DNA from 2 places in the Streptomyces kaniharaensis genome. Region 2 is predicted to be linked to the other one. Evidence: riboswitches for the same ligand, from Rfam matches in the RefSeq annotation. Region 2 holds a riboswitch; the other holds the start of a gene.
What was found. Region 2 has a riboswitch for glycine ahead of gcvT (glycine cleavage system aminomethyltransferase GcvT). Riboswitches for the same ligand answer to the same signal wherever they lie in the genome.

Region 1 (4,203 bases), 1.6 Mb from region 2:
GCACTCGTGCGCGACCAGCCCGCCCGGGCCGGTGTAGAGCACCGGGAAGTGCGGCGCCAGCCGCTTGGCGATGTAGTTGGCGTTCAGCACCGCGACCTGGGTCGCGTGCTTGAGGCCCTCCCCGCCCATCAGCCGGACGTACGCCCAGGAGATCGGCAGGATGGCGGCCGAGCCCCACGGCGCGGCCGAGATCGGGCCGACACCGGTGGCCGGGCCGGCCTCCGCCTGCAGCGGGTGGTTCGGCAGGTACGGCGCCAGGTGGGCGCGCACCGCGACCGGGCCGACGCCCGGGCCGCCGCCGCCGTGCGGGATGCAGAAGGTCTTGTGCAGGTTCAGGTGCGAGACGTCCGCGCCGAACTTGCCCGGCTTGGCGAGGCCGACCAGGGCGTTCAGGTTGGCACCGTCCACGTACACCTGGCCGCCGGCCTCGTGCACCAGGCCGCAGATCTCGGTGATCTGGGTCTCGTACACGCCGTGGGTGGACGGGTAGGTCACCATCAGCACGGCGAGGCTGTCGCGGTGCTGCTCGATCTTGGCCTTCAGGTCCTCGACGTCCACGTCGCCGTCGACCAGGGTCTTCACCACGACCACCCGCATGCCGGCCATCACGGCGGAGGCCGCGTTGGTGCCGTGCGCGGAGGACGGGATCAGGCAGACGTCGCGCTGGGTGTCGCCGTTGGCGTGGTGGTAGGCGCGGACGGCCAGCAGACCGGCCAGCTCGCCCTGCGAACCGGCGTTCGGCTGGATCGAGACGGCGTCGTAGCCGGTCACCTCGACCAGCTGCTGCTCCAGCTGGCGGATCAGGGTGAGGAAGCCCTGGGCCTGCTCGATCGGCGCGAACGGGTGCAGCTGGCCGAACTCCGGCCAGGTCACCGGCTCCATCTCGGTGGTCGCGTTGAGCTTCATGGTGCAGGAGCCCAGCGGGATCATGCCGCGGTCCAGCGCGTAGTCCCGGTCCGACAGGCGGCGCAGGTAGCGCAGCATGGCGGTCTCCGAGCGGTGGCTGTGGAAGACCGGGTGGGTCAGGTACTCGTCCTCGCGCAGCAGCGCGGCGGGCAGCGCGTCGGCCGTCTCGGCGACCTCGACGGCGGGCACGCCGAAGGCGGCCCAGACGCCGGCCAGGTGCTCGCGGGTGGTGGTCTCGTCGGTGGAGACGGAGATCCGGTCCGCGCCGTCCTCGTGGACGTTGATGCCGTTGGCGCGGGCGGCGGCGGCGATCTCGGCGGCGCGGCCCGGGACGACGGCGGTGACGGTGTCGAAGAACTCGCCGTGCAGCAGCTCGACGCCACCGGCCCGCAGGCCCTCGGCGAGGGCGGCCGCGTAGCGGTGGGTGCGGCGGGCGATGTCGGCCAGGCCGTCCGGGCCGTGGTACACGGCGTACATCGAGGCCATGACGGCGAGCAGCACCTGGGCGGTGCAGATGTTGCTGGTGGCCTTCTCCCGGCGGATGTGCTGCTCGCGGGTCTGCAGCGCCAGACGGTAGGCGCGGTTGCCGTCCGCGTCGACGGAGACGCCGACCAGGCGGCCGGGCAGCGAGCGGGCGTACTCGGCGCGCACCGACAGGTAGCCGGCGTGCGGGCCACCGAAGCCCATCGGCACGCCGAACCGCTGCGAGGTGCCGCAGGCGATGTCGGCACCCAGCGAGCCGGGCGACTTGAGCAGGGTCAGCGCCAGCAGGTCGGCGGCGACCGCGACGATCGCGCCGAGACCGTGGGCCTGCTCGATGACCGGGGTGAGGTCGCGCACGACGCCGGTGGCGCCCGGGTACTGCAGCAGCACGCCGAAGACGCCGCGCTCGGCGATCTCGGCCGGGATGCCCTCGGACAGGTCGGCGACGACGACCTCGACACCGGTCGGCACCGCGCGAGTGTTGATCACCGCGACGGTCTGCGGCAGGGTCTCGGCGTCGATCAGGAAGACGCCGCCCTTGACCTTGGTGACGCGGCGGGCCAACGCCATCGCCTCGGCGGCCGCGGTGCCCTCGTCGAGCAGCGAGGAGCCGGAGGTCGGCAGGCCGGTCAGGTCGGAGACCAGGGTCTGGAAGTTGAGCAGCGCCTCCAGGCGGCCCTGCGAGATCTCCGGCTGGTACGGGGTGTACGCGGTGTACCAGGCCGGGTTCTCCAGGACGTTGCGCAGGATCACCGGCGGGGTGAAGGTGCCGTAGTAGCCCAGGCCGATCATCGGCTGGAGCACCTGGTTGCGGCCGGCCAGCTCGCGCAGCTCGGCGATGACCTCGGCCTCGCTGCGGCCGGCGGGCAGGTCCAGGCCGGTGATGGAGCGGATCGCCTCGGGCACGGCGGTGGCGGCGAGCTCGTCCAGCGAGCCGAAGCCGACCTGGGCCAGCATCTTCTCCCGCGCGGAGGCGTCGGGGCCGATGTGGCGGTTCTCGAAGGGGCTGGCCTGCTCGAGCTCGGTGAGGGTCACGGAGCCGCTCGGGCGTCCCGCGTTCGGCTGGGCGTTCATGGTGGTCGAGGCCTCCTGGTCACGGACCGGCGGGGGTACGCACGCCGGCCGGCCTTCGCCGCTGCGGACAGCGGATCGACCCGGGCGGGCGAACCCGACAGGCCTCCCCCTCTGTCATCGGGACCTGAGAGCTTCACCCGCGCGGTGCGCTGTCGGCGCCCCGCCGGCTTGCACCGTCGGTGAGGGTGGTGGCCGTCGGCTCCCTCGCCGGCGGTCCTGCCCTGCTTTCCAGAGTGACCTACCCCACACGGTACGGATGCCTGAGAGATTCCGGGGAGGAGTTGCTCCTTCGGCGCCCCGACCAGCGGTTTCCGCCGTCGGGGACTCTCCCGAGCGGGCTCGGCGGTCGCCGCCCAGGGTACCAGCGGGAGCCCGCTCGATCACGGGTGCTTCAGGTCACTCGGGGTCTACGCGCGTACCCCGGACGGCCCAGCGCGCAGCCCGTCCGGCGGCACCCCGCTCGCGACCGTGCGGTTGATGCCTTTTGGTGTGAGGAGGCGGACGGGACGGGTGCCCCGGCCGCCGTCGTGCGGGAGTTCCGCAGTCGCAGCGCGCTGGAGGAAAGAGTGCAGACCGATATCGACCCTCGGGACCTCATCGGCCACAAGGCGGTCGACCGCAACGGAGACAAGATCGGCACGGTCGACGAGGTGTACCTGGACGACGCCACCGGCCAGCCCGAGTGGGCCGCCGTGCGCACCGGCATCTTCGGCCGGGACGCCTTCGTCCCGCTGACGACGAGCGAGTTCTCCGGCGATGAGCTTCGAGTGCCGTACGACAAGTCGTTGGTGAAGGAGTCGCCGGACTTCGGCGTCGGCCAGCACCTGTCGCCCGCCCAGGAGCTCCAGCTCTACCGCTACTACGGCCTCGACACCCCGGTGAACGGTCGGCCGGCGAACGGCGCCGGCGAGCCCCGGCAGCCCGATCTCGACTTCGGCACCACGCCGGCGGCCGTACCCGCGAAGCCGCTCGCCTCCCGCTCCCCGGATCCCGCTCCGAAGCCCGAGCCCACCGCGACCGCCAAGGAAGCCGACGTGCGAACCCCTAACACCTCCGCGCCGGCCGCCGCCGCGGCGGCGACCACACCTCCCGCCGCTGCTCCCACCGTCGAGCCGAAGCCCCAGGCCGCCGCCCCGACGACGACCACGCTCCCCGACGCCGCCCCCTCCGTCGAGCCGAAGCCCCGGGCTGCCGCCGCGCCCGCCGCCGGCCCCGGCTCCTCGGCCCCGAGCGGCCCGGTCGAGATCACCTGCCGCGAGGAGCGGCTGGACATCACCACCGAATGGCGCGTCCTGGGCACCGCGAAGCTGCGCAAGTACGTGACGAGCGAGCAGGTCGAGCGCCGCGTCCCGGTGGTCCGCGAACGCGCCCGGGTGGAGCGGATGCCGGTCACCGAGGCGGAGCGGGCCGCGCTCACCGAGAAGGACGTCGCCGAGGCGGTGGAGGAGGTCACCCTGCGCGAGGAGCGCCCGGTGGTCCGCAAGTACCTCGCCCCGGTCGAGCGCGTCCGCCTGGTCGTCGAGCGCTACACCACCGAGGAGGTGATCCGGGACGAACTCCGCCGCGAACACGTCGAGGTCCACGACAACACCCCGCCCGCGCCGTCCTCGGCCCACGACACCTCCCGTCCCGCCTCCGTGAAGCCGCTCCCCTGACCTGCGCCCCGAGGACCCCGGCCATCCCGGCCGGGGTCCTTCGTGTACCCCCAACGCTTCCCCGTGCCGAGGCCTCCGCCAACCT
Region 2 (4,203 bases):
CCGCTGCATCAGCGCCCGGACCGCCTCCACGGCTGGCGGCGAACTCTCGTACAGGTCCAGGCCGATCGCCAGGTACGGTTCGCCCACGGACGGCTGCACCCAGGCCCGGCGCAGCGCCCGGACCGCGCGCACCTCGCTGGCCTGGCGCTCCAGCAGCGCGAAGAACTGCGGGGCCTGCACCTGCGGTTCGCTCAGCTTCAGCGGACCGGCCGGCAGCCGGTCCAGACCCGCCGCGATCCGCCGCAGGTCCGCCCAGGGCACGCCGACACCGCCGCCGGGGGCGTGCGGGTTCAGCCACAGGCCCCAGCGGGTCCGGTACAGCGAGGCGGCGATCTCCCGCCCGGAGATCACCTCGTGGGCCCGCGCCCAGCCGGAGGCGGCCAGTTGCTCGGGCGAGGTGACGGCCGGCGCGTAGCCGTGGCCGCTGATCTCCATGTTCCCGTACTGGGCGTCCGGGCTGCCCGGCGTGCCGTGCCACAGCAGCATCCAGACCTGGCCGTCGGCCAGCGCGTGCAGCAGTCGCTCGTACGCCTCGTAGCGCTCCGGCGCGACCTCGCGCAGCGCGCGCTCCAGCGCTCCCGGATCCGCGCCGGGGCGCCCGGCCGGTGCCTGGCCCCATGGCCCCGATGCACCGCCGGCTACCGCTCCCGCACTCATGCGCCCACCTCGCTGCGCCTCTTTCCTCACCCTGCCGCCGACCCTCGGCCGTCTGCACGCACCCTATGGCGCGGCACCGGCCACCGCCACGGCGACGTGCCTACGAACGAATCCGGCTCACACCCGCGCGTAGAAAGGCAGTACCCGGGTGAGCAGCCACTCGACCACCGGATCGTCGGCGAGGTCGAGCAGCACGAGGTGGACGCCACCGGGCAGCGGCGCGGTTCCCAGCGCGCGGCCGAGCGCCTCGTTCACCGCGGCCGGGTCGGCCGGGGCGGCCGGATCGAGCTGGACGCCCACGAACATCACGGTCGGTTCGCCCTCGATGCTGGCGAGCGCCCGGCGCGCGGTCAGCACCCCGGGCAGGGCCGACAGTTCGGCCCTGCAGGCGGCCAGGAAGTGCTCCGGGTCCTCGCCCGGCACCGGCTCGCGCAGCGCCACCCGGCCGCCGGTCGGGCCGGCCGAGTCCTCGGTCTGGTCCCAGCGATCGTCGCGCGGCCCGCGGCGCAGCTCGGCCACGCCCCGCGGCGGCACCGGGATGCCCACCGCCGCCTCGGGGTTGACGGCGATGCCGACGCCGAGCGGCAGCCCCCGGGCGAACTCCCAGACCGGCGCGATCGCGAACGCCATCCCCGGCGCCTGCTGGAGGAACACCTCCTGCGAGGAGAACACCGGCACGTACGGGTCACCGGCCAGCTCGATGGTCGGCAGGTCCAGCGACTGCCCCTGCGGGTCGCCTCCGGCCGGCAGCGGGACCCACACCCGGCTGCGGGCCAGCACCTCGATGACCCGCGGGGTCGCGCCCGGGTCGCCGAACGCGGCGGTGAGCACCTGCTCCAGCTCGTTGGCCGGCCACGCGCCGCCCGGCGGCGCCGACTCCGGGCCGCCCGACCCCTGCTGCTGCTCCACCGGGTACCCCATGCGCCCCTGAACCGCCCTCTGCCGGTCGGCCGCCCTCTGCTGCGCCGACGCGGAGCAGTCTAGGGCTCGTGTTCGCCTGTGTGTCGGGTGACCGTTCGGTAGGGGCGGCGGGTGACAAGGGTCCCCCTCCCGTCGTCGGCTCGGACGTGCCATGATGTGCGCGTCCGACGGCGTCGTGCCCAGTCGGCCCCACAACTCCATACCGGCCGCTCGAACCCGCGCGGGAGAGCCCGGAGTGCCCCGTCTGGCGGCACAGCCGGCGCCGAAGGAGCAAGTCCTCCCCGGAATCTCTCAGGCACCCCTACCGCACGGGTTAGGCACATCTGGAAAGCGGCGCACGGCCCTGTCGCGCGCCCACCCACGGTGCAAGCCGCCATGCTGTCCTGAAAGCTGGAAACAGCCACGGGCCGCGGCGCGGTGAAGCTCTCAGGTTCGACGACAGATGGGGAGACCCACGCCGCCGCATGCCCGCGCGCAGGGTCGGCCCCCGAGCGGGACCGGTTCCGGCGCGTGCACCCCTGAGTGCCCAGACCGAGGAGTTCCAGGCCATGTCGTCCCTCCGCCTCACCGCGCTCGACGCGCTTCACCGCGCCCTCGGCGCCACCATGACCGACTTCGCCGGCTGGGACATGCCGCTGCGCTACGGCAGCGAGCGCGAGGAGCACCTCGCCGTCCGCACCCAGGCCGGCCTGTTCGACCTCTCCCACATGGGCGAGATCACCGTCACCGGCCCGCAGGCCGGCGAGATGCTGGACCACGCGCTGGTCGGCTTCGTCTCCGCGCTCGGCGTGCTGCGCGCCCGCTACACCATGATCTGCGCCGAGGACGGCGGCATCCTGGACGACCTGATCGTCTACCGCCTGCGCGAGGACGCCTTCCTGGTCGTCGCCAACGCCTCCAACGCCCAGCGGGTGCTGGACGAGCTGATCGCCCGTGCCAAGGGCTTCGACGCCGTCGTCACCGACGACCGCGACACCTACGCGCTCGTCGCCGTCCAGGGCCCGGAGTCCACGGCGATCCTCGCCAAGACCACCGAGGCCGACCTGCCCGGCCTGAAGTACTACGCGATCCTCCCGGCCCAGGTGGCCGGCCGCGACGTGCTGCTCGCCCGCACCGGCTACACCGGCGAGGACGGCTTCGAGATCTTCTGCAACCCGGGCGACGCCGAGGCCGTCTGGCAGGCGCTGACCGCGGCCGGCGAGGGCCACGGCCTGGTGCCGTGCGGCCTGTCCTGCCGCGACACGCTGCGCCTGGAGGCGGGCATGCCGCTGTACGGGCACGAGCTCTCCACCGACCTGACCCCGTTCGACGCCGGCCTCGGCCGGGTCGTCCGCTTCGACAAGACCACCAACGAGGGCGCGTTCGTCGGCCGCAAGGCGCTGGAGAAGGCCGCCGCCGAGGCCGAGGCCAACCCGCCGCGCGTGCTGGTCGGCCTGGTCTCCGAGGGCAAGCGCGTCCCGCGCGCCGAGTACACCGTGGTCTCCGCCGACGGCGCCCCGATCGGCCGGATCACCTCGGGCGCGCCCTCCCCGACCCTGGGCCAGCCGATCGCGATGGCCTACGTGGACGCGGCGCACGCCGCCCCCGGCACGACCGTCGCGGTGGACGTGCGCGGCAAGCACGAGCCGGTCCAGGTCGTCGCGCTGCCGTTCTACAAGCGCGCTCGCTGAGGCTCTTCCCGGGCCCGTTTCCCCGTAGACCCACGTCGAAGCCGTCCGCGCGGCGGCCCGCTTCGTCGTACCCGCTTCCCATCCTGGAGAATGACGCCATGAGCAACCCCCAGCACCTGCAGTACACCAAGGAGCACGAGTGGCTGACCGCCGCCGAGGACGGTGTCTCGACGGTCGGCATCACCAAGCACGCCGCCGACGCCCTCGGTGACATCGTCTACGTGCAGCTGCCCGAGGTCGGCGACGACGTGACCGCCGGCGAGACCTGCGGCGAGCTGGAGTCCACCAAGTCGGTCAGCGACCTGTACTCCCCGGTGACCGGCAAGGTCGTCGAGGTCAACCAGGACGTCCTGGACGACAACAGCCTGGTCAACAGCGCCCCGTTCGAGGCCGGCTGGCTGTTCAAGGTCCAGGTCGAGTCCACGGACGAGCTGCTCAGCGCCGACGAGTACGACGCCCTCACCAACCCCCAGGGCTGACCCGCTGGTGACGGGGCGGGCCGCAGTGCGGCTGCCCGTCCCGCCCCGCCCCCACCCGCCGTCCGTCACCGTCCTTCCGAGGACCGAGCTGCGCGGCGACCCCTTTCCTCCTCCCGGGAAGACCACACCATGACGGTTCTGAACCAGTCCCTGCACTCCCTCGACCCGGAGATCGCCGCCGCGGTCGACGCCGAGCTGCACCGCCAGCAGACCACCCTGGAGATGATCGCCTCCGAGAACTTCGCCCCGGTGGCGGTCATGGAGGCCCAGGGCTCGGTGCTCACCAACAAGTACGCCGAGGGCTACCCCGGCCGCCGCTACTACGGCGGCTGCGAGCACGTCGACGTCGTCGAGCAGATCGCGATCGACCGCATCAAGGCCCTGTTCGGCGCCGAGCACGCCAACGTCCAGCCGCACTCCGGCGCGCAGGCCAACGCCGCCGCGATGTTCGCGCTGATCCAGCCGGGCGACACGAT

Region 1: linked by a shared signal. The riboswitch ahead of gcvP (aminomethyl-transferring glycine dehydrogenase) and the one ahead of gcvT (glycine cleavage system aminomethyltransferase GcvT) in region 2 are both predicted to bind glycine.

The regions. Positions count from the first base shown of each region.
Region 1 is NZ_WBOF01000001.1:5,544,507-5,548,709, reverse strand. It holds gene gcvP (aminomethyl-transferring glycine dehydrogenase) at 1-2,463, opposite strand, end outside; glycine riboswitch at 2,702-2,805, opposite strand; partial or broken gene F7Q99_RS43245 (PRC-barrel domain-containing protein) at 3,030-3,511, shown strand; gene F7Q99_RS24770 (YsnF/AvaK domain-containing protein) at 3,498-4,118, shown strand.
Region 2 is NZ_WBOF01000001.1:3,973,731-3,977,933, reverse strand. It holds gene F7Q99_RS17945 (enhanced serine sensitivity protein SseB C-terminal domain-containing protein) at 1-657, opposite strand, end outside; gene F7Q99_RS17940 (enhanced serine sensitivity protein SseB C-terminal domain-containing protein) at 775-1,566, opposite strand; glycine riboswitch at 1,790-1,895, shown strand; gene gcvT (glycine cleavage system aminomethyltransferase GcvT) at 2,127-3,248, shown strand; gene gcvH (glycine cleavage system protein GcvH) at 3,347-3,727, shown strand; gene glyA (serine hydroxymethyltransferase) at 3,857-4,203, shown strand, end outside.